DNA from 3 places in the Arthrobacter sp. NPDC080031 genome. Region 2 is predicted to be linked to each of the others. Evidence: riboswitches for the same ligand, from Rfam matches in the RefSeq annotation. Region 2 holds a riboswitch; each other region holds the start of a gene.
What was found. Region 2 has a riboswitch for S-adenosylmethionine ahead of AB0323_RS06515 (aminotransferase class V-fold PLP-dependent enzyme). Riboswitches for the same ligand answer to the same signal wherever they lie in the genome.
Positions count from the first base shown of each region.

Region 1: it holds a riboswitch for S-adenosylmethionine, as region 2 does, so the genes downstream of both, AB0323_RS08455 (hypothetical protein) here and AB0323_RS06515 (aminotransferase class V-fold PLP-dependent enzyme) in region 2, are expected to answer to the same signal.
Region 3: it holds a riboswitch for S-adenosylmethionine, as region 2 does, so the genes downstream of both, AB0323_RS14030 (DUF1737 domain-containing protein) here and AB0323_RS06515 (aminotransferase class V-fold PLP-dependent enzyme) in region 2, are expected to answer to the same signal.

Region 1 covers NZ_JBFBLA010000008.1:47,905-58,322, reverse strand. Annotated here, with positions in the region: gene AB0323_RS08485 (exo-alpha-sialidase) at 1-539, opposite strand, end outside; gene AB0323_RS08480 (amino acid transporter) at 821-2,809, shown strand; gene AB0323_RS08475 (P-II family nitrogen regulator) at 2,895-3,236, opposite strand; gene AB0323_RS08470 (ammonium transporter) at 3,233-4,648, opposite strand; gene AB0323_RS08465 (cupin domain-containing protein) at 4,948-5,523, opposite strand; gene AB0323_RS08460 (sodium:solute symporter) at 5,826-7,358, shown strand; SAM riboswitch class IV at 7,442-7,561, shown strand; gene AB0323_RS08455 (hypothetical protein) at 7,576-7,896, shown strand; gene AB0323_RS08450 (hypothetical protein) at 7,934-8,122, opposite strand; gene AB0323_RS08445 (VIT1/CCC1 transporter family protein) at 8,390-9,553, shown strand; gene AB0323_RS08440 (matrixin family metalloprotease) at 9,677-10,418, shown strand, end outside.
Region 2 covers NZ_JBFBLA010000006.1:18,095-28,512, forward strand. Annotated here, with positions in the region: gene aroA (3-phosphoshikimate 1-carboxyvinyltransferase) at 1-853, shown strand, start outside; gene AB0323_RS06505 (ribosome small subunit-dependent GTPase A) at 856-1,971, shown strand; gene hisN (histidinol-phosphatase) at 2,047-2,859, shown strand; SAM riboswitch class IV at 3,043-3,155, shown strand; gene AB0323_RS06515 (aminotransferase class V-fold PLP-dependent enzyme) at 3,191-4,615, shown strand; gene AB0323_RS06520 (methyltransferase domain-containing protein) at 4,666-5,445, shown strand; gene AB0323_RS06525 (metal-dependent transcriptional regulator) at 5,475-6,188, shown strand; gene AB0323_RS06530 (MFS transporter) at 6,198-7,643, opposite strand; gene AB0323_RS06535 (hypothetical protein) at 7,727-8,098, shown strand; gene AB0323_RS06540 (hypothetical protein) at 8,219-8,359, shown strand; gene AB0323_RS06545 (trypsin-like peptidase domain-containing protein) at 8,425-9,426, opposite strand; gene AB0323_RS06550 (MarR family transcriptional regulator) at 9,535-10,005, opposite strand; gene AB0323_RS06555 (SDR family oxidoreductase) at 10,129-10,418, shown strand, end outside.
Region 3 covers NZ_JBFBLA010000015.1:56,437-66,854, reverse strand. Annotated here, with positions in the region: gene AB0323_RS14060 (GMC oxidoreductase) at 1-138, shown strand, start outside; gene AB0323_RS14055 (PAS domain-containing protein) at 135-536, shown strand; gene AB0323_RS14050 (cupin domain-containing protein) at 533-1,060, shown strand; gene AB0323_RS14045 (ornithine cyclodeaminase) at 1,127-2,158, opposite strand; gene AB0323_RS14040 (Lrp/AsnC family transcriptional regulator) at 2,317-2,748, opposite strand; gene AB0323_RS14035 (hypothetical protein) at 2,804-3,163, shown strand; SAM riboswitch class IV at 3,267-3,379, shown strand; gene AB0323_RS14030 (DUF1737 domain-containing protein) at 3,390-3,647, shown strand; gene AB0323_RS14025 (rhodanese-like domain-containing protein) at 3,644-4,054, shown strand; gene AB0323_RS14020 (O-succinylhomoserine sulfhydrylase) at 4,055-5,263, shown strand; gene AB0323_RS14015 (glutamate--cysteine ligase) at 5,275-6,564, opposite strand; gene AB0323_RS14010 (DUF559 domain-containing protein) at 6,715-7,296, shown strand; gene AB0323_RS14005 (UDP-N-acetylglucosamine 1-carboxyvinyltransferase) at 7,439-8,962, opposite strand; gene AB0323_RS14000 (energy-coupling factor transporter transmembrane component T) at 9,103-9,906, opposite strand; gene AB0323_RS13995 (ABC transporter ATP-binding protein) at 9,903-10,418, opposite strand, start outside.

The sequences.
Region 1 (10,418 bases), on a different contig from region 2:
GGATCCGTGGACCAGGTGAGTCCGCGATCGGTGGAGACGGACACTTGCGAACTGATCACATTGGCGTCGGAATCGTCATTGCCGAGCACGCTGCCCGCGAATCCTTGATTCTTGGAGTAGACGTGGAAGTTGAACACCGTTCCGGTGACTTTGTCGACGACGTAGCTAGGGTCGCTGAACCCGTACTTCTGCACGCCCGCTGAGCCCAACTGTCCCCGCGCGATGAAGGTGGGACTCCCCCACGTCTTTCCACCGTCGGTGCTGCGCCGCTGGACGATGGAGTTGGCCGAGGGAGAATCGCCCCCGTCCGGACGGCCATCGTAGGAAGCCAGGAGGACTCCGTCGCCCAGATCCGCGAGCGCGACGATCCTGTAGTACTTGCCCAGGACGGGGTCGATGGCGTTGTCACCGTTGGACGCCAGGACCTGCTCGGCATAGTTTCCCGGCGGGTCGGAGGGAACGTTGGGACTCGGGAACGGATCCAACGCGGCATAGGCGGGCAAAACGGTTGACGTCACGAGAACTGCGGCGGCTGCCATGGAGACCGCCATTCTTCGCTGACTCCATCGCGACCGCCTCCTGACCCTGTCACTGAGTAGCGGGTTATTCATGCGTAGTCCTTTCGTATTGTGCTCACATCCAACATAGGACGTTCTATATGCTACGTGATGCCGCTCACATGCCAAATGCCTTGAATGTGTCCTTGAGGAAGTGACCCCCCTCACAGTGGGCGTAAAGATTCCATAAAGACGGGCATCCCGTCCCCTGCCCGCCCGTACGCTCCATCAGGAGCAGCTTCCAGGCTGCGCGAAAGGACCATGTGACAACGCTGACCAGGCCGCCGGCCGAACCCTCCGACCGGCGCAAACCCGCGGGCGAAATCAACCAGGGGCAATTCAAACGCTGGTTGCTTGATGGAATGCCTGAGACATCGGGAAAGCGCCAAGGTCCGCACGGCAGACCGGACGGGGACCACACGCCCCAGGCCTGGTGGAAGGTCATGTGCCTCACGGGGGTCGACTACTTCTCCACCCTCGGCTACCAGCCCGCCATTGCGGCGCTCGCGGCCGGTATCGTCTCACCGCTGGCCACGATCGTCCTGGTCGCCGTCACCTTGCTCGGTGCCCTGCCGGTCTACCGCCGGGTCGCCGCCGAAAGCGCTCGCGGTGAAGGCTCCATCGCGATGCTCGAGCGGCTCCTCCCCCGCTGGGGCGGCAAACTCTTCGTGCTCGCCTTGCTGGGATTCGCCGCCACGGACTTCATGATCACCATGACCCTCTCCGCCGCCGACGCGAGCGCCCACGCTATCGAAAACCCCTTTGCCCCCGAATGGCTCCACGGGCAGGAAATCACCATCACCCTGGCGCTCATCGCCGGGCTTGGCGTGGTGTTCCTCAGGGGCTTCAAGGAGGCCATCAACGTCGCGGTCGTGCTCGTGGGCGTCTACCTGGTGCTGAACGCCGTCGTCGTCGCCGTCGGGCTGGCGCACGTGGTGACCGAGGCACATGTCGTGACCGACTGGTGGGCCGCACTGAACCAGCAGCACGGAAACCCGTTGATCATGGTGGGCATTGCCCTCCTGGTCTTCCCGAAGCTTGCCCTGGGCCTCTCAGGATTCGAGACCGGCGTCGCGGTCATGCCACAGATTAAGGGCAGCCCCAGCGACACGGACGAAAATCCCGCGGGCCGCATCCGCGGCACCCACAAACTGCTCACGACGGCGGCCCTCATCATGAGTGCCTTCCTGGTGGCCTCGAGCTTCATCACGACATTCCTCATTCCGGCCGCTGAATTCCAGCCGGGAGGGAAAGCCGACGGACGAGCGCTCGCATTCCTCGCGCACCAATTCCTGGGCGACGGCTTCGGCACGGTCTATGACCTCAGCACCATCGCCATCCTGTGGTTTGCCGGCGCCTCCGCCATGGCGGGCTTGCTGAACCTCGTGCCGCGCTACTTGCCGCGCTTCGGCATGGCGCCGGCGTGGACCAAAGCCGTCCGCCCGCTGGTCCTGGTCTTCACCGCCGTCGGCTTCATCATCACGTTGGTCTTCGAGGCGAACGTCGAAGCCCAAGGCGGCGCCTACGCCACCGGCGTCCTGGTCCTCATGACCTCGGCCTCGATCGCCGTCACCCTGTCCGCACGCCGGAAGAAGCAGAAGGCCAAGACCATCGCCTTCGGTGCGGTGGCGGTCGTGTTCGCCTACACCACTGTGGCCAACGTGGTGGAACGCCCGGACGGCATCAGGATCGCGGCGCTGTTCATCCTCGGCATTGTCCTGGTGAGCTTCGCGTCGCGCGTACGCCGGTCCTTCGAACTGCGGGCTACGCACATCAAAATGGACCAGATGGCCCTCGAGTTCACGGCCTCCAACGAGGAAGGACCCATCCGGATCATCGCGCACGAGCCCAAGCGGCTCAGTGCCGACCGGTACCAGTTGAAGCTCCAGCATGCCCAGCAAGCCAACCACTTGCCGGTAGACAGCGACGCGATCTTCATCGAGATCATCGTGGATGACAGCTCCGACTTCGAGCAGGAACTCCTTGTGGAAGGCAAGGTCCGGCACGGCTTCAAGATCCTGGAGATCCACAGCAACAACGTGCCCAACACGCTCGCCGCGGTGCTCCTCCATATCCGGGACGTCACGGGGCTCATGCCGCACATCTATTTCCGCTGGACCGAAGGCAACCCCATCGCCAACCTGAGCAAGTTCCTCTTCTTCGGCGAGGGCGAGATCGCCCCGGTAACGCGCGAAGTGCTCCGTGAAGCCGAACCGGACATCACGCGCAGGCCGTGGGTGCACGTGGGCTGAACATGGCAGTGTTGGTGCCGCTTCCCGCGAAGCGGCACCAACACAGTGAAGCGGCACCAACACAGTCTGTTCCAGCGGATCCCTTCTAACTGATCGCGGAAGCGCCACGTTCCCCGGTCCGGACCCGCACCGCCTGGGAAACTTCAACGGTCCAGATCTTGCCGTCTCCGAATTGGCCGGTACTGGCTCCGGAGATGATGGCGTCCACTATTCCGTCCACCAGCTCGTCCGTGGCCAAGACTTCCACCCGGATTTTGGGAAGGAGATCGGAGGCGTATTCCGCTCCCCGGTACACCTCTACGTAGCCCCTTTGTTGGCCATAGCCGTTCGCTTGGCTCACGGTCATCCCGTTGACTCCAAAGCGTTCCAGGGCGTCCCGGACCTCGTCGATCCGCTCCGGCCTCACGATGGCCGTCACCAGTTTCACGTCGACGCCTTGCTACGCATCCGATCTGTTTTCCCGCTGGAGCTGGCTTCCGGTTCGCCGCTGGAACTCGACGGGGTTTTGCCGCTCTGTGGTTCTCCAGGGTTGAAGGACCCGCCAACCATGGCCAGCTCGTAGGCGGTTTCCGCGTGCTCAGTGATGTCGATGCCCGCCAGTTCTTCGTGCTCCTTGACGCGCATGCCCACTGTCTTGTGGATGGCCAGCCCGATGAGCGTGGTCATGATCGCCGTCCACACGGTGACCACCAGGGCAGTCAATATTTGGGGCCAGAATTGGCTCAGGCCGCCGCCGTAGAAAAGGCCGCCTTCAGTCTTTGCCGAGGGTACCGCGAAGAATCCGAGGGACAGGGTCCCCCACAGGCCGCCGACAAAGTGGACGGCAACAACGTCCAAGGAATCGTCCAAGCCGATCTTGAACTTCAGCCCGATCGCCAGTGCGCAGACGGCACCCGCGATGACGCCGATGACGATCGCGCCAATGGGATCCACGAATCCACACGCCGGGGTGACTGCCACCAAGCCCGCGACGGCGCCGGATGCGGCACCGAGGGACGTCGCGTGGCCGTCGCGGAGCCTTTCGACAAGGAGCCAGCCGAGGAGCGCTGCGCTTGTGGCCAGGAGGGTGTTCGTCCAGGCCAGTGCGGCGATTCCATCAGCGGCCAGTTCCGAACCGGCGTTGAAGCCGAACCACCCGAACCACAGCAGGCCCGCACCGAGCATCACGAAGGGGAGGTTGTGCGGCCGGATGTTGGGGTCTTTCATGAATCCGAGCCGTTTGCCGAGCACTACGGCGAGCATCAGCCCGGCCATGCCCGCGTTCATGTGGACGACGGTGCCACCGGCAAAGTCGAGGGCTGAGATCTTGCTGCCGATGATCCCGGTGGATCCGAAGAGGCCGCCACCCCAGACCCAGTGGGCAATTGGCGCGTAGACGATGGTGACCCAGAGGCCGGCAAACAGCAGCCATGGGCCAAACCTGACACGTTCGGCCACCGCGCCGCTGATCAGTGCGACCGTGATGATGGCGAAAGTGGCTTGGAATCCTATGAAGACCATGTCCGGCAACCCCGGGGCTTTACCACCGATGACGCTGGCGAGCCCGCTGAGTCCGAAGTTGGCGAAGGGATCTCCGATGAAGCCGCCCAGGGTATCCGGGCCGAACGCGAGTCCGTAGCCCCACAGGGCCCAGACCACCGCGACCACGCCAATGGCGCCAAAGCTCATCATCATGATGTTGAGGACGGACTTCATCCTGACAAGGCCGCCGTAGAAGAACGCCAAACCTGGCGTCATAAGAAGGACGAGGGCGGAAGCTGCAAGCATCCAGGCCGTTGCGCCGGGATCAAGGGTCTGCGGGTTCACATCGAGCCCTACGCTGAAGATTACTGGGTTCATTTCGGGAGCCTTCCTGCATTTACGGCGCTCCATGGCGCCCGCACGGCGAGACCATTTTTAAAACGAACAGGTCCTGGGATCCCACGGGATACCGACCTTGACGAGTTGCCTTGACTCGAAGGTACAGTCGCCCTGTTTCAGCATTCGGCACCATTCATTTCATGCACGTAACACCGCAGGCCCCAGGGTTAAATCAAGAAGTCGGTCATGTTTCGGGCGTGTTACGCCGCATGTCGACGTTTGTCGACGTCGTCGACGTTTGTCGACGTTTGTCCGCCGGGGTGTACAGAGTGCCGGCGTCAGCGGCTGGCTGCCGGCACCAGGATCCAGAGAACCTCAACGGGCTCGTCCGTCGGGTTGACCCAAGTGTGGGGTTCGCGTCCCGGGAAGGACAGCGTATCTCCCTCTTCGAGCTCGTACTCCTCGTTGGTGAGGATCAATTTGATGCGGCCCTTGACGACGTGCAGGACGTCGACGTCGCAATCGACGGCGTAAAGCTCGGCTTCTCCCCTGCCGCGGGGCTCGATGGAGGCTTGCAGGATCTGCAGCCGCCGCTCCGATCGGGCGGTCAGGAGCCTCTCAACGATTCCCTGGCCGCCGAGCGAAATCCGCGGGCCATCGTCACGCCGGGTCAGATGAGTCTCCGGCGCGGCGAACAGGTCCCCGATGGACACCGAAAGAACTTGGCAAAGCGTCACAAGGGAAGCGACCGACGGCGATGTCAGGTCGCGCTCCACACGGCTCAGGAACCCTTTGGTCAGGCCGGTGGCGTCGGCAACCTGCTCAATGGTGAGCCGCTGCGACTGGCGGGCGGCGCGGATTCTGGAACCGATGGCAACGGGGACGTTGCTCGGTTCAACGGGGAGAGCCTTCATTCACGAACCTTTCAGGCCGTTATGCGGCCCTGTCATTGCAGCAATAGTAGCCGGATCGCCCGCATGGCAGGGCCTTTGGCTAGCCGGACGAGCGCCGATGAGTCCACTGGGCAAGGCCGCGCCTTGACTGTTACTCGCATCACTACGTATCCTCATAGGCAACAAGAGTTGTTTGTGAGGCACACGTCACAGAATACTCTCCCCAATCACCAGCGCAGAGACCTTCCGCGACCCGCAACGAACCCCAGCGGACCGGCGTCGGAATCCCCAAGAACTCTGCGCGTCACTTTCAGGAGCCAACCGTGGACTCTTCGTTCATCAATATTGCGATCGTGGTGGTGTATTTGCTCGCCATGCTGGCCTTCGGCTGGTGGGGCAAGTCGCGCACCAAGAACAACAGCGACTTCCTGGTGGCAGGGCGCCGCCTCGGCCCGATGCTCTACACCGGCACCATGGCCGCCGTCGTCCTCGGCGGCGCATCGACGGTTGGCGGCGTCGGCCTCGGCTACAAGTTCGGCATCTCCGGCATGTGGCTCGTGGTCGCGATCGGTTCGGGCGTCCTCCTCCTGAGCCTGCTTTTCGCCGGCACCATCCAGAGGCTGAAGATCTACACCGTCTCCCAGATGCTGAGCCTGCGTTACGGCCAGCGCGCCACGCAGACCTCCGGCATCGTCATGCTCGCCTACACCCTCATGCTGTGTGCCACGTCCACGGGCGCCTACGCCACCATCTTCGTTGTCCTTTTCGGCTGGGAGCGCTGGCTCGCCATCGCCGTCGGCGGCGCCATCGTCCTGGTCTACTCCACCATCGGCGGCATGTGGTCCATCACCCTCGCCGACCAGGTGCAGTTCATCATCAAGACGGTGGGCATCTTCTTCCTCATGCTCCCGTTCGTCCTCAACGCCGCCGGCGGCCTCGACGGCATTCGTGCCCGTGTTGACGCCAGCTTCTTCCAGCTGGACGGCATCGGAGCGCAGACCATCATCACGTATTTCGTGGTCTACACCCTGGGCCTGCTGATCGGCCAGGACATCTGGCAGCGCGTCTTCACCGCCAAGACCCCCAAGGTGGCCCGTTGGGGCGGCGCCACTGCCGGCATCTACTGCGTCCTTTATGGCGTGGCCGGCGCCTTGATCGGCCTGGCCGCCCGTGTGGCCCTGCCCAACATCGACGTCAAGGCCCTCGGCAAGGACGTTGTCTACGCCGAGGTTGCCACCCACATCCTGCCGATCGGGATCGGCGGCCTCGTCATGGCCGCAGCAGTCGCGGCCATGATGTCCACCGCTTCCGGAGCCCTCATCGCCGCAGCCACCGTTGCCCGCGCCGACGTGGTCCCGTTCGTAGCGAGCTGGTTCGGCAAGACGATCAACACCAACGACACCGAGAACCCCGAGCACGACGTCAAGGCCAACCGCTACTGGGTCCTTGGCCTGGGCATCGTGGCCGTGCTGATCTCCATGGCGGCGCAAGACGTCGTGGTGGCCCTGACCATCGCCTACGACATCCTGGTGGGTGGCCTCCTGGTTGCCATCCTGGGCGGCCTGGTCTGGAAGCGTGGCACGGGCGTCGCCGCAGCGTGGTCCATGGCAGTGGGCTCGGTCCTGACTTTGGCCCTGCTGATCGCCTACGCCACCGGGATCATTCCCAGCGAAGACGGCGTCTACGCCAACGATCCCATCTACTGGGGCCTCGGCGCTTCGCTGGTCATCTACATCGTGGTTTCCCTTTTGACGCCGCCCACGGAGCCCGGGGTCCGGGCAGCCTGGGACCGCCGCGTTGCCGGCGCGGTCACCGAGGAACTCCCCTTGGAAGTCCTCCCGGTGGCCAGCCACTAAGCTTCACCAAGTAAAGTACGACGGCGGCGCCGCACCTTCTCCTCGAGGGTGCGGCGCCGCGCCTGCATGTACAGTAGGAACAGCTTCAAGAGATGTGGCGCCAAGCTCCGACTTGCCACACGCCAACCCCATGTTCACGGGTGGTTCGGATGAAGAAGCGGCCCGGCTCGGACCAGAGACAACCGAACGGGCAAGAGCAACTCCCCAGGAGAAGGCCATGCCTTTCGAAAACGGCACCAACGCCACAGCCGCCCGGGCCACCGGGTCCGGCCCCCTATCGCTGCCCCGCCACCGCCCGGTGGACGAGTTCGTCCGGGTGATTCCCGGCGTCGACCTCTCCCAAGGCTCCATCACGTTCGTGGTGGACGGAAACCTCGAGCGCTATTGGCATCATGAGCCTCGGCTCATCACCGAAGCGCTCTCAAAAGCCGTCCAGCCCGCCCGATGGTTCCCCGCGACACGGAAACTCACCCTGACGGTGGCCGCAACCGGGCACCGGGCAGGCGTGCAGCGGCACTTCATCCTGAGCGCGTTCTAGCTGCCAGGGCTTAGCACCTCGGGTTCAGCGGGCCGGACTATTCGATCTCTTCGGCCTCACGGTGTTCGTCGGCATCGAGCGGAACTACCCGTTCGTCATCGTCAAGAACCTCGGGCTGGTCTTCCCAGTCCTCGTCCACCGCCAGGTCCTCGCTGTAGTCATAGGCGGGATCGGCCTCGACCGTGGGACGTTCGGGGTGGCGGGTGTGGGTCTCGGTGCTGTCCATGGTGCAACCTCCGTTCGACGTGCCGCTGAGCCCATCGCACAGGCACATGAGGCAGCCGGTCATCACGCTACCCCGCCAATTCGTGGACCCTGTCCATCCATCCCAGCACTGCCCCCGGCTGCGGTCAAGGCTTCCCATGAGCCTCCCGTTTTTGAGGCGCGCCTAAAAGGTCCAGTGAGGATTACCGGCCGAAAAACAGCGGAAATTGGCGATAAGGTGGAGCTGCAATGAGGCGATGAAGCCCGCCCCAGCAACCCAGGAGTCCCGGTGCAACCGCACACAGAACCCTCGCATTCAGCCAATCCTTCGGACTCAAGCAGTCCGCCGCAAGACGCAGCAGCCACCAAGACTCCCCCGTCGTCGTCGGACATCAAGCGCTGGCGTCAGTACTTGGCGGACGAGCGGGCCGAGGCCGCCGTGTACCGCCAACTGGCGCAGCGCCGCGACGGCGAGGAACGCGAAATCCTCTTGGCCCTCGCAGAGGCCGAGGGCCGCCATGAGGCACACTGGCTCAGGCTCCTCGGCGAACATGCCGGTATGCCGAAGGCGGCCTCTGTCCGAAGCCGAATGCTCGGCTTCCTGGCCCGGAACTTCGGATCAGTGTTCGTCCTCGCCCTCGCCCAACGGGCTGAAGGCCGCTCGCCTTACGCGAAGGATCCGGCAGCGACCCGCGCCATGGCGGCCGACGAACAGATCCATGAAGAAGTAGTCCGCGGCCTGGCGACGCGCGGCCGCAACAGGTTGTCCGGCACCTTCCGCGCGGCCGTATTCGGCGCCAACGATGGCCTGGTCAGCAACCTTTCCCTCGTGATGGGCATGGCTGCCACCGGCGTTCCCGCCACGGTGGTCCTGTTCAGCGGCATCGCCGGCCTGCTCGCGGGCGCGCTCTCCATGGGTGCCGGCGAGTATGTCTCGGTCCGCTCCCAGCTCGAGCTCCTCAAGGCCACGCGCCCCACCCAGGCAACGCTGACCGCCGCACCGGCCCTGGACATCGAGCACAATGAGCTGGTCCTCGTGTATCTGGCCCGGGGCATGTCCCGCGAAGCCGCCGAACACCGGGCCGCGGAGCGCATGGGCCTCTACGCCTGCGATTGCGATCCCAGCCTCTCGCTCCACCCCGAAGTAGAAGAAACCGTCAACGAGCACGAGGCCGTGGGCTCCGCCTGGGGGGCCGCGATCTCGAGCTTCTGCTTCTTCGCTTCGGGCGCCATCGTGCCCATCCTGCCGTTCATCTTCGGCATGACGGGCTTCGCGGCGCTTGCCGTGGCCGGTACGCTGGTGGGCATCGCGCTTCTGTCGACTGGCGCCGTCGTCGGATTGCTGTCCGGAACCTCGCCGCTGACCCGCGGCCTCCGGCAACTCGCCATCGGTCTCGGTGCCGCCGCGGCCACGTATGGGCTCGGACTCGTCTTCGGCGCTGTCATCGGTTAGTAACGCCGGCGCAACGGGGCGCAGGTGAGGGACTTGGGGGAAGACTTGCATTCAAATTACGGGTACGACGGCGGCCCGCCGCCCAAGCGCGCCAATACCGTTCTCGCCCTGGTCCGAAACCTGATGGTGGTGGCGGCGGTCGCTGCCGTAGCCGTGCTTGTCAGTGGATTCCTCCGGGGCGACCCCGGCATCACCGGCTTGCTTCCGAACCTGGCCCCGTCCGCCCATGCCACGGCAAGCAGCCCCGGGCAGGACGCGGCTTCCGGGCAAGGTCCACGAAAGGCGGCCCGTGCGCCGGATACCCCGCCGCCTGGCCTGGAAGAAGCCGGGCACCCGCTCGGCTCCCCCGCCAAGCCTGCCGTGGCCAGCAACTCCTACAAGTTCCTGGCCACCAACGCCGACGGCACGCCGGTGGGCTATTCTCCATGCCGGCCATTGCACTACGTGGTCAACGCTGCCCTAGCCCCGGCCGGATCCGAAGGGCTCATCGCCGACGCCATCGCCAAGATCGCCGACGCCACAGGCCTCAAATTCGTCGACGACGGCACCACCACGGAAAACCCCTCCGAGAAGCGCAAGCCCTACCAGCCCGCGCTCTACGGAGATCGATGGGCACCCCTCCTGATTTCCTGGACCACTCCCGAAGCGGCTCCGGCCTTGACCGGAACCGTCATCGGCACCGGCGGCAGCACCATGTACAGCTTCGGCACCGGACCCAAGAGTTACGTCTCGGGAAGCCTGGACCTGGACGCCCCGCAAACCACGGAGCTGCTGGGCGTCTCCGGCGGCGCCCATTACGTCTCCGCGGTGATTCAACACGAACTTGGCCACGTGGTGGGCCTTGACCACGTAGAAGATCCAATCC
Region 2 (10,418 bases):
TGGCCATTTGGTGATCGATGCGAGCGCTTCGTCGCAGTTTGTCTCGGCCTTGCTGCTGGTCGGTGCACGCTTCGAAGAGGGCCTTCACCTGGAGCATGTCGGCAAGCCTGTGCCCAGCCTGGACCACATCAACATGACCGTCTCGGTCCTGCGCGGCGTGGGGGTGCAGGTGGATGACTCCGTGCCGAACCATTGGCGCGTCACCCCGGGCACTATCCAGGCGTTCGACGAGAGGATCGAGCAGGATCTCTCCAACGCCGGCCCGTTCCTCGCCGCGGCGCTTGCCACGAAAGGAACTATCCGGATCCCCAACTGGCCTGCCAACACGACGCAAGTCGGGGACCTCTGGCGGGGCATCCTTGCCACCATGGGTGCCACTGTCACACTGGACAAGGGCACGCTGACAGTCACGGGCGGCCCGGAGATCCTGGGCGCGGACTTCGACGAAACCAGCGAACTCGCCCCTACGGTGGCGGCATTGTGCGCCCTGGCTTCCGGCCCTTCCCGGCTCACCGGCATCGCGCATTTGCGGGGACACGAAACGGACAGGCTGGCCGCGCTCGTCGCCGAAATCAACCGGCTTGGCGGCGACGCCGAAGAAACCAGCGACGGTCTGGTGATCCGGCCCGCAGCGCTGCACGCCGGCGTCGTGCACAGCTACGCCGACCACCGCATGGCCACCGCGGGCGCCATCCTGGGGCTCGCCGTCGAGGGTGTCCAGGTTGAAGACATCGCGACGACGTCCAAGACCATGCCCGAATTTCCGCAAATCTGGGCATCGATGCTCAGCGCGGGCCAAACGGCCACGGACACCGGCACTCCAGCAACCGGTTCTATGGAGACAAGCAACTGACGATGGCTCGCGACGCAAGCTCCTGGGATGAATCCGACGTCCGGATCCGACCCAACAAGAAGGGCACACGCCCCCGCACGAAGGACCGCCCCAGCCACGACGACGCAGTGATCGGGCGCATCATCACAGTCGACCGCGGCCGCTACACCGCGATTGTGGGCGAAAGCTCAGACAACGAGCGCATCGTCATCGCGGCCCGCGCCCGTGAACTCCGGCGCTCCCCCGTGGTTCCCGGAGACTTCGTGGCCCTCGTCGGCGATGTGTCCGGAGCCCCGGACACCCTCGCCCGCCTCGTGCGCGTCCAGGAGCGCAAGACCCTCCTGCGGCGAAGTGCCGATGACACGGATCCGATCGAACGGGCCGTCGTCGCCAACGCCGACCAGCTCGTGGTGGTGGTCGCCGCCGCCAATCCGGAGCCACGCACCGGATTCATCGACCGCGCGTTGGTGGCAGCGTACGACGCCGGAATCGAGCCGCTGCTGCTCGTCACCAAGGCCGATGTCAAGGATCCGACGGAATTGCTCGCCAACTATGTGAGCCTCGGTTTCCCCATCATCATCAGCCGCACGGCCGACGCAGGCGCCTCAGGCATCGACGCCCGTTCGGACGACGGCCTGTCCGCCCGCCTCGACGGCGACGCCGTCGGCCAATTGCGGGACTATCTCGACGGCAAGGTAACCGTACTCCTGGGCCATTCCGGCGTCGGGAAGTCCACCATGGTGAATGCCCTCACGGGCGCCGAACGCGCGACGGGCGGGGTCAACGCCGTGACAGGGCGCGGACGCCACACCTCCTCCTCTGCCCTCGCCCTGAAACTCAGCGACGCCCCCGCCGGCAGCTGGATCATCGATACGCCCGGCATCCGCTCCTTCGGCCTCGCCCACGTGGACCCCGACCGCATCCTGCACGCCTTCCCGGATCTGGAACCCGGAACGGAAATGTGCGAGCGAGGCTGCAAGCACGATGCCTCCGCGGTTCGATGCGGACTGGATTCCTGGGTCGCCGACGGCCACGCGGGCGAGGCAGGCCCGGCCCGCTTGGCGTCGTTGCGCCGGCTTCTGGGCGCGGATCCGCGCATGGAGGCCCAAGAGGCGAAGGAACTGGGCACGGTCAACTAAGAGCACGCTCGACTAACAGCACGCTTGGCGTCCTACCTCCCCGGCTCACCCGCGAATAGACGGTAGTTTGGAACCATGACCCAACCCGATTCGAGCTACAACGACGACCTGCGGCTGGCACATGTCCTGGCCGACTCCGTCGATTCCCTGACAATGGAGCGGTTCAAGGCACTGGACCTCAAGGTCGAGACCAAACCCGACCTGAGCCCCGTCACCGATGCCGACAAAGCCGCCGAGGAAGCAATCCGCGGTCAGCTCTCCCGTTCCCGCCCCCGCGACGCCGTCCTCGGGGAAGAATTCGGCAGCACGGGCCACGGCTCAAGGCGTTGGATCATCGATCCCATTGACGGGACCAAGAACTTCGTTCGCGGCGTACCCGTCTGGGCCACGCTCATCGCCCTCGTGGACGAGGGCGAGGTAGTAGTCGGGCTCGTGAGCGCTCCGGCGCTCGGCAAGCGCTGGTGGGCGGCAAAGGGCTCGGGCGCCTACATGGGCCGATCGCTGGCCGCGGCCACACGGCTGAAGGTTTCCAACGTGTCGCGGCTTGAAGATGCGTCGCTTTCCTACTCCGAGCTGTCCGAGTGGAAGCAGCATGGTTCGCTGGACAACTTCCTGGGCCTCGAGAACGATGTCTGGCGCAGCCGCGCGTACGGGGATTTCTGGTCCTACTGCCTGGTGGCCGAGGGCGCCGTGGACATCGCCGCAGAGCCGGAACTCCAGGTCTACGACATGGCCGCCTTGGTGCCGATCGTGACCGAGGCCGGGGGACGCTTCACGTCCTTGGACGGCGCGGATGGTCCCTTCGGCGGAAACGCCGTCGCCACGAACTCGATCCTGCACTCCGAGGTCCTCAAGAGGCTCAACCCCGAACTCGACGACCTCCTGTAATCCGTCCCTTCACCGAGTAGACGACTGAATAGACGACTGAATAAACGACGGCGGACGCCCCTCTTTTGGGGCGTCCGCCGCTTTTTCTTCGGCGAAAGGCACATTTTCCGGCCGTGTAACAATCCGCTTAACAATCGCCGGTCACATTGGAACCAGCCTTGCCGGTGTCCTACGCTCTTTACAGGTCACGAGTGCCAGCGCGAAACCCCGGTTTGCTGGCCGGCAACCCTCCATCGCGGCGGGGTGCCCCGGGTGACGACCCGGCCGGTCCGGAACGGATGCGGCAAGCGCGGACCCCCTGCACGCAGGGGTCCCTCTTGAGTGAGGTCCCATGAGCACAGCCACATTTACTTCCCCGGCTCTTTCGCTGAACAACGAATCTGCACCGCAACGCACTGAATCCCAGCCCCGGGCAGCCCGCCCGCTGGCCGCGGTCACCGGCGCCGAGTTGCAGGCACCCTTGATCCAGGGCGGCCACATCCGCTACGCCAACCTCGACTACGGGGCGTCGGCACCTGCCCTGACCGTCGTTTCCGCGTACCTCAACGAGATCCTGCCGTACTACGCGAGCGTCCACCGCGGCGCTGGCTATGCGTCCCAGATCAGCACCTCGGTCTACGAGAACGCCCGCAACATCGTCCGTGACTTCGTTGGCGGGCGGCCGGACGATTCGGTCATTTTCACCCGCAACACCACCGATTCCCTCAATCTGCTGGCCGGGTGCTTGCCAGTTGAGGACGGTCGGCACACTGGCGAAGTCCTCTACCTGGACATCGAGCACCATGCCAATCTCCTGCCGTGGCAGGGCGTCCCCCACCGCAGCATCGTGGCCGCCGGAACCTTGTCCGAGACGGTGGCCAACGTCCGCTCGGCACTCTCCCACGGTGGCGTCAGCCTCCTGGCAGTCACCGGAGCGTCGAACGTGACCGGCGAGATCCTGCCCATCAAGGAACTCGCTGCCCTGGCCCACGAATTCGGGGCGCGGATTGTGGTGGACGCGGCGCAACTCGCCCCGCATCGCCGGATCGATATCGCCGCCGCGGATGTTGACTACTTGGTCTTCTCGGGGCACAAGCTCTATGCACCGTTCGGCGCCGGTGTCCTGGTGGGCCGTCCGGACTGGCTCGACGCCGGAACGCCGCACCTTGCAGGAGGCGGTGCCGTCCGCGAGGCACGCCTCGATTCCGTCAGCTGGGCCACGGGACCGGCGAGGCACGAAGGAGGCTCACCGAACGTGCTCGGCGCGGCAACCCTCGCCCGCGCCACGCAGGTCATTGCGAGCCTCGACCACGATGAATGGCACTCCCACGAGGCCGCCATCCGATCGCATCTGGTCGAGGGCCTCAAGGAAATCGACGGCGTGACCGTGCACCAGATCTTCAGCGACACCGATCCCCTGGACACCATCGGCGTCGTGAACTTCTCGCTCCAGGGTTACGACGCCGGGCTCGTCGCTGCCTACCTTGCGGCCGAGCACGGCATTGGCCTGCGCGACGGACGCTTTTGCGCCCACCCGCTGCTCAAGCGCCTCGGCCTTCCCTCCGGATCCCTGCGCGCCAGTTTCGGCGTGGGGTCGCGCCTGGAAGACGCCACCCGGCTCATCGCGGGCATCCAGGCTCTCAAGAGCAATGGCCTCGGCTGGGACTACGTTGTGGATGCCGGCCGGTGGGTGCCGGCGAACGACCACCGAAGCTACCCGGAATGGGCTCCCAACACTCCCGGGACTGCCGGCGCCGCTCCATGCAGCACCGACTGATTGCGGTAGATTCGTAGGGTATTTTTCCTGTCCTGCGAAGGAGTTCCTGCGTGGCCCCGCGACCCCCCAAAGGCACGTCAGCCGGCCCGAAACTCTATGAGGAACGGCGCCTTGAACTCGGCCGGAGTTTCCAGGACGGCGGAGAACACTATGACCGCGTCCGGCCCGGCTACCCCGCGGATTCGGCTGACTGGCTGCTGCCTGAAGGCACACGGGACGCGGCAGACATCGGCGCCGGCACTGGAAAGTTCACCTCGCTCCTCGTCGAGCGTGGGCTCACGGTGTCCGCAGTGGACCCTTCCACGGACATGCTCACTCAGCTGCGCAAAACCTACCCCCAAGTAATCGCCTTGGAGGGCACGGCCGAGGCAACTGGACTGGCGGACTCAGCATTCGACGTCGTCAGCGTTGCCCAAGCATGGCACTGGTGCGATCCCCTCGCCGCCAGCACCGAAATCGCCCGGATCCTTCGGCCCCACGGCGTTATCGGCTTGATCTGGAACCAATTGGACACTTCAGTGCCCTGGGTCCATCGCTTGTCCCGCATCATGCATGCCGGCGACGTCCACAAACCGGACTTCCGGCCTGTGGTGGGCCCGGAGTTCGCCGGCCTCGAAAGTCACCTGACGCGTTGGGAGGATCCTGTGACTCCGGCCGACATCCTCGAACTCGTGAAGTCGCGCAGCTACTATCTGAGGGCGAATGACGCCACCCGGGCCAAGGTCATGGGCAATCTTCAGTGGTACCTCTTCGAACACCTGGGGCATGCCCAGGGCGAGGTCATCCCGTTGCCCTATCTCACGCAGAGCTGGCGGGCGCGAAAAGTCTGATCGGACCGGTTCACGATAGGCTTGGAACCGTGAAGACCAGTGCGCCCTCCTCCTCGATCGAGGACTACGTCAAGGTCATCTACTCCTTCACGGAGTGGCAGGACAAACCCATCACGTCCTCGCAGCTCGCGCAGCGGCTCGGTGTCGCCAATTCCTCCGTCTCGGAGATGGTCCGCAAGCTCAAGGACCAAGGCCTGGTGGACCACCAGCCCTACAGCGCGATTACCTTGACCTCCCGGGGAATGCAGCTTGCCCTGGGCATGGTCCGGCGGCACCGCCTGATCGAGACCTACCTCGTGAGGGAGTTGGGCTACAGCTGGGACGAAGTCCATGACGAGGCGGAGATGCTCGAGCACGCGGTTTCGGACACTTTCATCGATCGCATGGCCGCCAAGCTGGGCAACCCCGGACGCGATCCGCATGGTGACCCTATCCCGGCCGCGGACGGTTCGGTGAGCCTGCCGCATGCGCACCGCATGATCGAGCTCGACGACGGCCACTCAGGGAAGATCACCCGGATCAGCGACGAAAACCCGGAGCTGCTGCGCTACCTGTCCGCCGAGGAAATCGACCTTGATGCCAGCGTCCAGGTGATTGGCCGCAAACCGTTCGGCGGTGCGCTGGTGGTCCGGATCGGAAAAGGTCCGCGCAGCCGCGACTACGATCTCGCCGATGAGGTCACCTCGGCGCTCTGGGTAGCCACGGACACCATCCACGAAGGCTGCGTCCTCGCGGAGCGCTGACGAAAACCGTCAGACGCGCCGGGCGGCCGTCCCGCCGTCCTCGGGTGCTGGACCTTCCGGAGAATCCACCACTGCAGCGCCCAGCACCGGGTTCCGGATCCCGACGGCGGATGCCGCCGCCCCGAGGAAGAACAGCACGGCGGTGACCACCACGGCATTCATGAGGCCTTGGCGGCTGAAGACCGGGCCGATGATGAGCCCGGCAAATGCTATGCAGATCAAGCCGGCGATGCGGGCCACTGCGTTGTTCACTGCGGAACCGATCCCGGCCTCCTCGGTGGGTACTGCGCCGAGGATAGCCGCGGTGAGGGGCGCCACCAAGGTGCTGAGGCCGATCCCGAAAACGATCTGCCCGGGCAGCACTTGGGTCCAGTAGTTCAGGGGCTCCTGCACGGCCATGGTCATGAGAAAACCGATTCCACAGATGAACGGCCCGGCCGTCATGAACCATCGGGGCCCGTACTTGCCCGCCAGTCCACCGAAGAATGAGGCCGTGAGCATGAGCAGGACCGTCGCGGGGAGCAACGCGATGCCGGCGGTCGTGGCTTTCATCCCTCCCACTTGCTGCAAGTAGATGCCTACGGCGAAGAAGCCGAGGGACAGGGCGCCGTAAATGGCCAGTGTGGCGATGTTTCCCCAACCGAAATTGCGGATGCCGAAGAGCCGCAGGGGCAGCATTGGTTCCGGGGTCCTGGCTTCGTGGATCAGGAAGAGGACCAGGCCAACGGCTCCGACGGCGAGCGGCATCCAGACCACCATGTTGCTCCAGCCCATGCGCCCTTGTTCGATGAAGGCGTAGACCGGGCCGCCAAGTCCTACCATGGCCAGGAACGCGCCGAGGTAGTCGATCTTCTTGCTCGTGTCCGTCGCGGCATCTGACTTCCGCAGCCCGGCGAGAATCGGCCAGACGGCGACGGCCGGAACCACATTGATAAAGAAGATGACGCGCCAGGACAGCAGGTCGACCGATGCGCCGCCGATCAGCGGGGCGACGATGGCGGCCGCGCTCGTCCAGCCGGACCATTGGCCGATTGCCTTGGACTGTGCGGGCCCGGAGAAGAACGTGACGATCATGGCCAGCGAGCTCGGGACAAGCAGGGCGCCTGCGATCCCCTGGAGGGCCCGCGATACCACCAGCACTTCCCCGTTCCAGGCGAGGCCGCATGTGACGGAAGTGAGGGTGAAGCCGGCGAGTCCCCATTCCAGGATGCGCGCGCGGCCGAAATGGTCGGAGAGGGATCCGGCGACCAGGATCAGTGCGCCGAGGGTCAAAAGGTAGGCATCCACCACCCATTGCTGGATGACAAGGCCACCACCCAGCTCGCGGCCGATCGCCGGGAGTGCGAGGTTCACCACGAAGCCATCCAAAATGGCGATGAAGGAAGCCACAATAGCCACAACAAGGACCCGCTTTTGGAGCGGGGTGCTTGGCAGCAGGGCCGCTGCGTCGGTCATGAGCACAGCCTACGCCTGCTTGTCCGCTCCCGTCGGGATTCCTGCCCGCTCCGGCCAGGACGGAAGTCCCGTATCGTTGGATGGTGATTAGCAGACGTGACGCCGCACTGGCCCTTGATATTTCGATGGAAATGGCCCAACGCCACGGCATTCCCCCCAGGCTTTCAAAAGCCGAGCTGAGCGCGCTGCAAGAGAATCCACCGCAGTGGCTCGTCCAATCCCGCGCCAACCGCACCGGCAAACGTCCTGTGTGGGTACACCTGAGCTGCGTCGTCTGCGGATACACCGAGGCTGCCCGTCCCAAGAAATGGTGGCCGGAGTTCACCTACGTTTTCTGTGGCCACCACCGGAACAGCGAGGTTCCCGGAATCCTGCCCGGAGAGGTCCGCAGCGAGTACGAAGGAATCGGTTCGCGGTTCGTGGGCATAGTGGACGTCCCGGCCTCCGAGGCCTGATTACTTGCGCGTTCCGCCCCGGTTGATTTCGCCGGAAACAGGCGTAGCTTACAGAGAGAGGGCCTTTCAGGACCCTCTTTGCAGGATCTTCACGGAAGATCCGGAGTTAGGGAGCAAGACATGCCTGACAAAGCGCCGCACCAGCACGAGACGAAGAAGAGTATGAAGTCCATCAAGGAGAAACGGGCAGTGAAGCGTGCCAAGCACGAGTCCGACGCCGCGGCGGATCCGGTGGCCCATTTGAGGATGCGGAAGAAGTAGCAAAAAGCCGGAGCCGTCTTGGCCCCGGCTTTTTAGCGGGCTGGCTCGATCGCAGGCCCGGCTCCTCATGAATCCTCGTCGGTCATTTCGCTGGGCACGGCCACGATTGCGTGGATCTTGCCGTCCCGGAGGACCGTCAGGAGGAACGGCTCCCCTATGGCCTGCGAGAACAAGAGCTTTTGAAGGCTCTCGGCACTGGAAACGGCCCGCGATTGCGCACTGAGGACCAGGTCGCCCGCGAGCAGTCCGGCACGCTCCGCCGGAGATCCGGCGATGACCTCCACCACCCGGAGCGCTTCCTTCTGGCCTGTCCGGATCACCGCACTCGCGTCCAGCGGAATAGGGGTGCTCACCAGGCCAAGGTATGCCCGGCGGACCCGGCCGTCCCTCAACAGGGCGGCGATGATCCGTTGGGTGGTGGTGTTGATGGGCACGGCGAGTCCGAGGCCCAAGCCAGCCACGGCGGTGTTGATTCCCACAATCCGTCCCTTGGTGTCGGCCAAGGCTCCGCCGGAATTGCCCGGGTTCAACGCGGCGTCGGTCTGGATGACGTCCTCGATGACCCTGCTGTGCCTGCCGGACCTGACCGGGATGGAACGTCCGAGCCCGCTGACGACGCCCGCGGTCACCGATCCTGCCAGTCCCAGCGGGTTACCCACGGCGATCACCAATTGGCCGACGTGCAGTGACTCCGCGTTGCCCAAGGTGGCCGGCGTCGGCGTGTGGCGCCCGCGGACAATGGCGAGGTCGGACAGGGGATCCGCACCGACGAGTTCGACGTCGGTATGGGTTCCGTCAGCGAAGATCGCCCGACCGGAACGGAGGCCCGCGACGACGTGGGCGTTGGTCAGCATATAGCCATCCCCCGTGAACACGACGGCGGAGCCGCTTCCGATCCTGACCTGGCCGTTTCTGCGGGCGCTGCTCATTTCCAATGCTGCAACATGCGGCGTGACCGTCTCCGCGACGTGCATCACTGTCCGCGAGTAGGCGTCCAATGCCTCGTCCTCCGACGGGGCGTCAGGGATGTCCTCGGGAAAGGCTTGTTCCGGCAACGTACTCATCATGCACCTCCTGTAACCGGTGGTGTCTATATCAACGAATACGCTGCTTCGGTTAGTCCGTTCCGTCCTACGCCGTGGGTGAACTCCGTCACGCCGCTGATGACCGGAAAACTAACCCCACAATGCTTTGCGCAGGAGTGCCTTGAGCTGGGCGGCTTCGGCGTCGTCCAGCGCTGCCAGCACTTCGGATTCCGCATGGCGGGCCGCAATGGCTGCTTGGGCGAGCAGTTCCCTTCCCTCCGGCGTTGCAGTCACTGTTTTGGCCCGGCGGTCCTGATTGCCCGGCGCCCTGACGACGAGTTTCCGCTTTTCCAGTTCATCCACCAAGGCGACGATCTGACTGGGGTCCAGGCTGAGGAAGTCCGCCAACTCCCGCTGGGTGGGCTCCAGGCCGCTGTTGGCCAGGATCAGCACTGAGTACGACCTCACCTTGAGGTCGAACTCAGCAAGGGCCCGGTTGTTCACGGCCGAGCCGCCGGCGTGGAGCTTGGCCAGAAGGAAACCCACGTCGTGGCTGATCGGGGCGGCGGCCAGGCGGTCCTTCGTGGCGGCCCGTTGCTCGTCCTGCGTCTCGATCGTCATAACAAACTCCAATAATCTTCAAAATCAATCGTTGACATTTTCAACTATACGTATTTTCATGGATACAGAACAGCATCCCACGCCGAAGGCTTGGATGCACGGTGATCGAGCAAAGGAGCAGCGATGAGCCTGTCAGGAAAAGTAGCGATTGTCACCGGAAGCGGTCGGGGTCTGGGTCTGGCATACGCCCGGGAACTGGCCCGCCACGGCGCAGCGGTGGTCGTCAACGACGTCGACGCCGAGGTGGCCGGCGAAGCGGTCCGGACCATCGAGGCCGGCGGCGGCCGGGCAGTCGCCGTCGTCGCTCCCGTAGGCAGCACAGAAGCAGCGAAACAGCTGGTGGAAGCGGCCGTTACGGAATTTGGCCGCCTGGACATCCTTGTCACCAATGCCGGCATCCTGCGGGACAAGAG
Region 3 (10,418 bases), on a different contig from region 2:
GTGGAGAACGTCTTCGTCACCGGCGGCAGTCTCTGGCCCACGGGTGGTTCCTGGAATCCGACCATGACGATGGTGGCCCTGGCTCAGGACCTCGCCGAAAGACTGGAGGCCGACGGCGGAGCGGCGGCAGCGCCATGACCGTCGCCCCGGCGCTGGACCCGGCGCTCCTCCCCACAGTGCCGCCTATGAGCGTCGCCGATGTGCTGGACCGGCAGGACGGCGTGTACTGGGTGGTGAAGGACGCGAATTCGGTCTTTCTGTGGGTCAACCAGAACTTCGCGGACCTGGTGGGCATGCGCAAGTCGGAGCTGATCGGACGCCAGGACTCGCGCGCGGAACACGTTGCCCACGACAAGGAAGTGATGGCGAGCGGAAAGCCGCTGCTCAACTTCCACGAAACCATCGCCGTCCCCAGCAAGGAGGGCGGCATGGTGAATGTGGACATCGTGACCCAAAAAGGGTTGTTGCGTGCGCTGGGCAGCAAGGAGATCATCGGGATCACAGTCTGCTTCTCACTGAAGGATCCGGTCACATGACTGCCGCCGCAGAGGACTGGATCAAACGGCTGGACATGTCACCCGCTATCGTGGGCGGCTGGTTCGCACACGCTCTGGTCAGCAACGAGGACATAGCCGGTTCGGCGCTGCCTCCGCGCTTCGGCGTCGACCATCCGCTCTACAGCTCCAACTGGTACCTGCTTCAGTCCGGGGAGTTTCTCCAGTTGCACGCCCTCAAGCAGGATGAACTGTGGTTCTTCCACGTGGGGACGCCCATCAGGCTGCATACCTTCTCCCGGGAGCTTGGATATCAAGACTTTGGCTATTCCGAGGCCGTGTTGGGGTCGGATCCGGAGGCAGGCGAAACGTTGCAGGCAGTTGCCCTGAACTCCACCTGGTTCGGTGCCGAGTTGGCCGGTCCGGGGTTCGCCTTGGTCAGCTGCAGCCTCTCACCGGGATACGAGAGATCGGACTCCGCGAAACCGACGGCACGGGACATCGAATCGCTCGTTTTGAGGTTCCCCGGGCATGCCGAGCTGATCCTGCGCCTCGCGGCCGTATAGCGCGGCCGGATGGCCGGATAAAAACGTCTGGTGCGCCGGTTCTGGGGCCGGCGCACCAGGCTTCTTTCAGGATCCGATCGGAGAAAGTGCCCGCACCAGACCGAAGAGATCCTTGGGGTCATCAGGGTTCGCGACCAGGTCGATCTCCTCGAAGAATTCTGAGCCCTCAACGGCATCGCGGAGGTAACGCAAGGCGGAAAAGTCCTCGATCGCAAAGCCCACGGAATCAAATATGGTGATCTGGTCCCTGGAGGTCCTGCCCGGAGCGTGCCCGCCAAGGACCTGCCAGAATTCCGTGACGGGGAAATCGGCGGACATCTGCTGGATCTCGCCTTCAATCCGCGTCTGTGGATCGAATTCCACAAAGACATCGCCGAGGCGCAGGATGGCAGAGTCGAGTTCGGTCTTCCCCGGGCAATCGCCACCGATCGCGTTGATGTGGACACCGGGCGAAACCTGGTCTGCCGTCAGGATAGTGGCGTTGGCTTTGTCCGCCGTGCACGTGGTGATCACGTCGGCGCCCTCCACCGCGTCGGCCGCTGAGCCAGCGATGGTGACGTCGAAGCCCAGCGGAGCCATGTTCCGGACGAACTTATCCATCGCCGCCGGATCCGTGTCCCAGATCCTGACACTGTTGATACCCAGGGACGCCCGGAAGGCCAGGGCCTGAAACTCCGATTGGGTTCCGGTTCCGATCATCGCCATGACGCGGGCATCGGGGCGCGCAAGTTTCTTCGCGACCATACCGGACGTGGCCGCCGTTCGCAGCGCTGTCAGCACTGTCATTTCTGCGAGGAACGTCGGGTAGCCGTTGTGGACGTCGGACAGGACACCGAAAGCCGTCACGGTCTGGAAGCCACGCGCTGGATTCGAAGGGTGTCCATTTACATACTTGAAGCCGTATGTTTCCTGGTCGCTGGTGGGCATCAGCTCGATGACCCCGAATGGGGTGTGACTTGCCACCCGCGGAGTCTTGTCAAAAGACTCCCACCGCCGAAAGTCGTCTTCCAAGTACTGAATCATCCCCGAGATGATGGTCTCCGGACCCCGCCCGGCCGTCCAGCGAACCATATTGCGGACATCGACAAAGCGCGTCATGTGCGCTCCTTTCCCTCATAAGCACTGTTGCTACGAGGCTACGGAGCGGCGATATGCATCCACAATTGCCAAAGTATGTACTTTTCATTGAAAATCTGTACAAAATGACGAAAGCGTTTGTACATAATGATCATTCGGCGCGCGTCCTACGCGGGCGACTACCGCAGGACGGAGCTGAGCAGCAGGCTCGTCTCGCTATTGACGATCCCCGCGATGCCGCGGATCCTCCCGAGTACCTGGTCAAAGTCGCTGAGGCTTTCCGTGCGTAGCTCGGCCACGAGGTCCCATCCGCCGTTGGTGGTGTGCAGCGCCCAAATCTCCGGGAATCCCCGAAGCTGGCGAATGACCTTGTCGGCCGATCGTCCCTCGACGGCAATGAGCGCGATAGCTCTAATAGCAAGTGGATCGACCTCGTCGCGCACCCTCGCCGTGAAACCAACGATGGTTCCGGTGGAGACAAGACGCTCGAGCCGGCTATTCACGGTTGCCCTGGCGACGCCCAGCTTGCGCGCGAGGCTCGCCACGGACGCCCTGCCGTCCTCCCGGAGGGCGGAGAGGAGCTGACGGTCAAGGTCGGTGAGTGCTGCCATAAAGATAAACGTATCGCCCATTCCCCCAGCGGGCCTGAGTCCGTAGGGTATCGACATGAGCATCTACATCAGCCCCGACTCTGCTGCATGGTCGCTGACGGCCATGGCGACTGGTGCGTCACAGGGATCAATCGATGATGCGAACGGTATGTCCAACCTGGTGAAGGAAATCTACGAGACAGAAGGTTTCGAAGCCCTGTCAGGCGTGGTTTTTGCTTTGGCTCATCACAACAGTCTCTCGCTCCATGCGCTCGCCACGGCCACCGGGATATCCGTACACGAGTTGCTGGAAATCCGGAAGCATCAAGGGTCCACCTTTCATCACTCCCCCACAGGAGTAGCGTCGCGGTTTGACGCCATTCCTCCCCGGATCCAGGCGAGCCTGGAACCGCTGCCCGATGAAACCGAGGCCTAGAGCTACCGGTTCCGAGCCTTGGCAAGCCTGACTGCCGCCCGGTTACGGAACATGACGACGGCCGGTGATGCAGGCCGCCGTCGTAGATGTTATTTTCTTCTTGAGTAATGAGCACCAGCGCGAAGCCCTGACTTGCTGGTCGGCAACCCTCTCTCCGGCGGGGTGCCTCAGGTGACTACTCGGCGTATCGACACTTTCGAACTGCAAGCGTGACTGAGGAGCACCAATGCCTGAACCCACCGAAGAAAAACTCTCCTACCGTCTCATCACGGGCCCTGACACCAAGGAATTCTGCGAGCGGATCTCCACCGCCCTCGCTGAGGGATACGTGCTGCACGGGAGCCCGGCCGCGACGTTCAACGGCAGTGACGTGATTGTGGCGCAGGCCATCGTCCTCCCCGCGGCGATCGCCAGCGCGGACGCAGCCGTTGCCAATGCCGTGGATCAGCTTGACGAAGAGTTCGACGGCGAGGGCCACGCATGAGCTACGCAGGCGACCTCAGCCCGCACGACGCCTGGGCCAAACTGGAGCAGGGCGCCATCCTGGTGGACGTCCGCACCGAAGGCGAGTGGGCACACATTGGCATCCCGGACACCAAAGCCACCGAAAACGATCCCCTGTTCATCCAGTGGAACCTTGCCGGCGGGATCCCCAACACGCGTTTCATCGAACAGCTGACGCAGCAGGCTCCGGAAGCAGATGGCACCGAGCTGGTCTTCCTCTGCCGCTCCGGCCAGCGTTCCATCGCTGCGGCCATCGCCGCAACGCAGGCTGGCTACACCTCGTACAACGTCCTTGAGGGCTTTGAGGGCGAGCCGGACCGCTACGGTGAGCGAACCGTGAACGGCTGGAAAAACCGTGGACTTCCGACGAACCTGGGGAACATCTAAGTGACTTTCAATCCTGACGCCGCCGGCTGGAGCCCTGACACCCAGGCCGTCCGCGGCGGTCTTGACCGCACCAACTTCCAGGAAACGTCCGAGGCGGTCTTCCTGAACTCAGGGTTCGTCTACGAATCCGCCGCAGCCGCTGAGCGCGCGTTCACGGGCGAGGACGAACGCTTTGTCTACTCCCGTTACGGCAACCCCTCCGTGGCCACCTTCCAGGAGCGACTCCGCCTGCTCGAAGGCACCGAGGCGTGCTTCGCGACGGCGTCGGGCATGTCCGCTGTCTTCACAGCCCTCGGTGCGTTGCTGGCTGCCGGCGACCGCGTGGTTGCCGCCCGCTCGCTCTTCGGTTCCTGTTTCGTGATCCTCAACGAGATCCTGCCGCGCTGGGGCGTCGAAACCGTCTTCGTCGACGGGCCGGACCTGGACCAATGGCGTGCCGCGTTGTCCGAGCCGACAACGGCAGTGTTCTTCGAGTCGCCGTCGAACCCCATGCAGGAAATCGTGGACATCGCCGCGGTGAGCGAGCTCGCGCACGCGGCGGGCGCCACCGTCGTCGTCGACAACGTCTTTGCCACTCCCCTGCTGCAGCGCTGCGGCGATCTCGGCGCAGACGTGATCGTCTACTCGGGCACCAAGCACATCGACGGCCAAGGCCGGGTCCTGGGCGGAGCGATCCTGGGCACCAGGGAGTTCATCGACGGTCCCGTCAAGCAGCTCATGCGACACACCGGGCCCTCGCTTTCCGCGTTCAACGCCTGGGTCCTGACCAAAGGCCTGGAGACCATGGCGCTGCGCGTCAATCACTCCTCGGCGTCTGCGTTGCGGATCGCCGAATGGCTTGAAGAACAGCCGGCCATCAGCTGGGTCAAGTACCCGCTGCTGACCTCGCACCCGCAGTACGAGCTCGCCGCGAAGCAAATGAAGGCCGGCGGAACCGTGCTCACCTTCGAGTTGCTCCCCTCTGCGGGGCGATCTGCGAAGGAGGCGGCCTTCGCGCTGCTGGACGGGCTCGCCGTCATCGACATCTCGAACAACCTGGGCGACTCCAAGTCCCTCATCACCCACCCTGCCACCACGACGCACCGCGCCATGGGCCCGGAAGGCCGGGCGGCGATCGGCCTGAGCGACGGTGTCGTGCGGCTTTCGGTGGGGCTGGAGGATGTGGACGACCTCATCGGGGACCTGGAGCGGGCCCTCAAGCAGGTCTAGCAGGCAGCGGGTTAGCCCGGCGCTTCGCGCCAGTCCTGGCGCACCCACGTGAGGACGGGCTGCGGTTTGGTGTCGCTCTCGTCCTTCTCGGAGCGCATCGTGATCTGAACGGCGTGCTCGACGACGGCGGCCAGCCCGGTGGCGTCGGGCGTGCCTCCGTTGCTCTCGCTCCAGCGCTCGGCAACACCACGCTGTTCGATGGCGCCGTTGCCGCGGCCCAGGATGGCCGCCACGCCGGCTTGGACCAAGTCGAATTCACCCTGTTCGGCGAGCACAGGTTCCAGATACTCCACCAACGACCAGACGACGTCCGCGGCCGGCTCCGGGCGGAAGGTTCCAAAGTCCAGCAGTTCGGTGCGCAGTCCGAAGTTGCTTGCCTGCCAGGACGCCATCCGCAAAAGCGCCGTGGGCACGGCCGCCGGCTCTATTCCGGCGTGGTACTCACGAACGGAAGTCTCGACCAGGGCCCTGATGAGCACCGCGATGAGGGCCGCATCCTCGGCCCGCAGGCAGACATCGGCCACCCGGACCTCCACGGTCGGAACGTGCCGGGACAGCCTGGCGTCAAAGTAAACCATCCCCTCGTCCAGCAACACTCCCGTTTCGATGAGCCTCCTAACAACCCGCCGGTACGCAGCCAAGGAACCGAAGATGGCCGACGGCCCCGACGAGGGCCAGCGGTTCCACGCCTGCGTCCGGTAGCTCTCAAAGCCGGTAGCGAGCCCTCGCCAGTACGGTGAGTTGGCGCTGATGGCCGTGAAGACAGCGAGCTTGTCCCGGATGCGGTCCAGCACCATCACGCCTTCCTCGGGGGACTCGATCGAAGTGTGTACATGGTATCCGCACGTGAGCTGTTCGTGCGCCGTGATGCCGAAGCGTTCCAGCATGATGGCGTACCGGGGATCCGGAGTGGTGTGCAAAGCGGCGTCCACGGGCGAGGTGGCCAACGCTGCGATCCTTGCGCCGTGGTGCCGAGCGGCATGGCTCGCGAGGCCCCGCCCCCTGCGGATCTGGTGCAGGAGCTCGGCGTAAGTGCGGCATGGCCGGGTCTGGGTTTCGATCTGCTCAAGCTTAAGCTCGTGGCTCAGGCCGGTATCAGGGCCGTCGATCTCCTCAAGGGTAGGACCGGTGTCGAAGCCATCTTGGGCGGGGCCGTCCTGGGCGGGGCCGTCCTGGGCGGGGCCGCCTTGGGCGGGCCCGTCTTGGGCGGGGCCTGAGAGGAGCGCGTCGGCAAGCGCGAGCGGCTCGCCGGTCACGGGATCGACGATCAGCAATTCCTCTTCCACACCAAAAGTGCGCACGGATCAATTGTGCGCCATGGCAGCCTCGCCAAGACAGAGCGGGATTTCGCGGCCCGCCCGACGGATTCTGCCGGATCACTCCTGCCAGGCGGACGGTATTCCCCGGCGAGTGCAGCTTTACGCTACGGCCTGTGGATCAAAGACAGGCCCATGCGCTTGCATCTGGCTACGCGGCACTGCCGGGGCAGCGGTTTCGTCAGGCACGGCGGGCTTCGCCTCTCTCCGGAGAATGCCGTCCCCGTGGCATCCGTAGAAGACACCGTCATTCACGCTCTGACCTGTTTGCCGGACGTGGATGCTATTTCCATTGCACAATCGGCCATGCGGCAGTTCGGCATCCCGCAGGCCATGATCGAAAGTGAGATCTCTGCCGACTACTACGGAAACGCCAGAAGGCTGTTGGCAAAGGCAGACGGACTGTCCGAATCCGTACCCGAAATCAGCGCCCGCCTGCTGTTCGAATCAGAAGGCCTGCCATTCCGCCGCCAAGTTCATATCCCCGGTGTCGGACGGGTCGACTTTTTGATTGGCAGGCGGTTGATCGTTGAAGTCAATGGCTATGCCTTCCACAGCTCCCGGGAGGCATGGAGGAAAGACATGGCACGACTGAACGCTGCGCAGGTACGTGGCTTTGACGTCCTGAGCTTCGCCCCCGAGAAGATCTGGAACAACCCGGAGCAGGTGATGGAGGAAATCCGCGCCGTCCTGGCCCTGTACAGCGAACGGAAGTGACCGCAACGGCGGATTCTGCTGGATCACCGCCTCTGGTGGAACGGACACCCCAGAGTTTCCGCGCCTGGGAGGAAGCACACTCTGGGTGATCCAGCAGAATGTTCCGCCGGAAGTCCGAGTCCCGCCCCGAAATCCGACCTAGTCAGTCCTGGAAGTACTCGATCTTGGCGCCAATGGTGTTGAGCCGCTCGGCCAGGTCCTCGTATCCGCGCTCAATCACGTAGATGTTGCGTAACTCGGATGTGCCGCGGGCCGCCAGCATGGCCAAGAGCAGGCACGCGGCGGGTCGGAGTGCCGGAGGGCATCCGACTTCCGCGCCGCGCCATTTGGTGGGGCCATTGACGTAGATGCGGTGCGGATCGAGCAGTTGCACCTGGGCGCCAAGCTTGTTGAGCTCGGTCAAGTAGATCGCCCGGTTTTCGTAGACCCAGTCGTGGATCATGGTCTGGCCCTCGGCGTTGCCGGCGATGACCGCGAAGAACGGCAAGTTGTCGATGTTCAACCCGGGGAACGGCATCGGATGGATCTTGTCCTCAGGGGCACGCAACCGTGACGGCTTGGTGGTGACATCCACCAGGCGCGTCCGTCCGTTGCGGGCAAAGTACTCGCCGGAGATGTCGAGCTGCTGGCCCATCTGCTCAAGTGTGGCCAGTTCGATCTCCATGAATTCGATGGGGACCCGGCACACGGTCACTTCCGAGTTGGTCACGATGCCCGCGGTGATGAGGCTCATGGCCTCGATCGGGTCTTCGGACGGGAAGTACTCAATGTCGACGTCGATCGCCGGGCGGCCCGTGATCTTCAGGGTGGTTGTCCCGATGCCGTCGATCACGACGCCGAGCCCCTGCAGGTAGAAACAGAGGTCCTGCACCATGTAATTGGGGCTGGCATTGCGGATCACGGTGGTACCGCTGCGGTGCGCGGCGGCCATGATGGCGTTCTCCGTCACGGTGTCACCGCGCTCCGTGAGGACAAAGGTGCGGTGGTCGGCGTCGGCCGGCGGGGCCTGCACGGAATAGAAGCCGGACTTGGCCTCCACCGAGAGTCCGAACTGCCGCAACGCCTGCATGTGCGGTTCCACGGTTCGAGTCCCAAGATCGCAACCGCCGGCGTAGGGCAGCTGATACGAGGCCGCTTCATCGAGGAGGGGGCCCAGCAGCATGATGACGCTGCGGGTGCGGCGTGCGGCCTCGACGTCCATGGAGGCGAGGTCAAGGATTTCCGGGCGACGGATGCGCAGGTCGTTGCCGTTCAGCCAGGTGCACTCGACACCGATGGAGGTCAAAACCTCGACGATCCGGTTGACTTCTTCGATCCGGGCCAGCCGGCGCAAGGTGGTGGTGCCGCGGTTGATGAGGCTCGCGCAAAGCAGTGCGACGCCGGCATTCTTGCTGCTGTTGACGTCCACGGAGCCGGAGAGCGTGCGTCCGCCCTCCACGCGCAGGTGGGTCATCTGCCGTTTGCCGACTTTGACGATGGTTCGCCCGAAGATCGACTCAAGGCGTTCGATCATGCGGAGGCTGAGATTCTGCTTGCCCTGTTCCATTCGGGCAATGGCGCTCTGGCTGGTGCCCAGTTCCGAGGCGAGCTGCCCCTGTGTCCAGCCCTTTTCACTACGGGCGTCGCGAAGAAGGAGACCTACATGTTCGGCAGTCGGTTGCGTCATAACCAGAAAATATCACAAATGGTCTATTGACTGGAGGACTTGTGATGCAACACGCCAAATCTAGGGCATGATAGTCGTCTCGTGCGATATACACGTTGTCAAGGGTTGACAGCTGCCCCCGTAAGCAAGCCAGCCCTCCGCTAGCCCTGCTTCAACCAGACGAAGTGCCAGGTACCTGCCCATTGAGCGGCCAGTACGGCCGCGGCTGCGATGAACAAACCGCCGGCCAGGACCCAAAGGTCCAGGCGGCTGTAGGTGGATTCGCGGGCCCAGGTCCGGCGTCCACCGCCGAAGCCGCGCGCCTCCATGGTCACAGCCAAGCGGGACGCCCGACGGATCGCCTGGACCAACAGCCCGAAGCTTTGGCCGAGCATGGCCTTGAAGCGTTGCGGCGGGCTCCCGTGCGAGCCGACACCCCGCGCGCGCCGTGCCATGCCGATGGTCTGCCACTCCTCCGCCATGAGCCCTACGAGCCTCAGCGCGGCCAAGGTGCCCAGGACAAAACGGTGCGGCAGTTTCGCCTTCTGCGCCAGGGCGTCGGCGAGGTCGGTGGGGTCGGTGCAGCTCATGAGGAGGATGGCCGGCAGTGCGATCGCCAAGCCGCGCAGCATGAACCCGAGTCCCAGCTGAAGCGAGCCTTCGCTGATCGACCAGATCCCGACGTCGAGCAGTATCCTGCCGCTGTCGGCCGACAGGATCGCAGTGCTCCAGCCGCCAAGCGCTGCCGCCATGATCAGGGGCCAGCCGCGCTTCCACAGCAAGCGCACGGTGAGCCCCGCGAGGGGGAACAGCGCCAGTTCGCCGAGGAGCGCCGTCGAGGCGGACACCAAGTCGATGGACAACGCCAACACCAGGGTGATCAGAAAGACAGAGACGAACTTGGCCAGCGGATTCGCGCGTGTCAGGAGGGCATTATTGCCGCGCAGGGTCAGGGTTTCCCTCATGCCGCACCCGCTTCCTGCCGGGCCCCGCCATGGAACGCGGGCTCGAGCCGCATCTCGGTGCCGCCCAGGACGTCGCTGAATTCCTGGTCGTGGGTCACGGAAACCACGGAGGTTCCGGCGTCGAGCAGTTCGGACAGGAACGACGCAAGCTCGGCCCAAGTGTTCGCGTCCTGGCCGAAGGTCGGTTCGTCCAGCACCAGGACGCGGGGGTGGGCGGCGAGCACCGTGGCCACGGATAGCCGCCGCTTTTCGCCCCCGGAGAGCGTGTAAGGATTGGCGTCCACGAGATGCCTCAGCCGCAACCGCTCCAGCAACTCGTCCACCCGATCCTCGCCGTGGCCAAGGTGCTTGGGGCCGAACATGAGCTCGTCGAGCACGCGGCCGGTGACGAACTGGTGCTCGGGCTCTTGGAACACGGTCCCGATGCGGGAGATCAGCTGCTGGGCTTTCCACTTGAATGGGTCGGCTCCGGCCCCGTCACGGAGCCCGACGGCGGCAGTCACCGTGCCGGA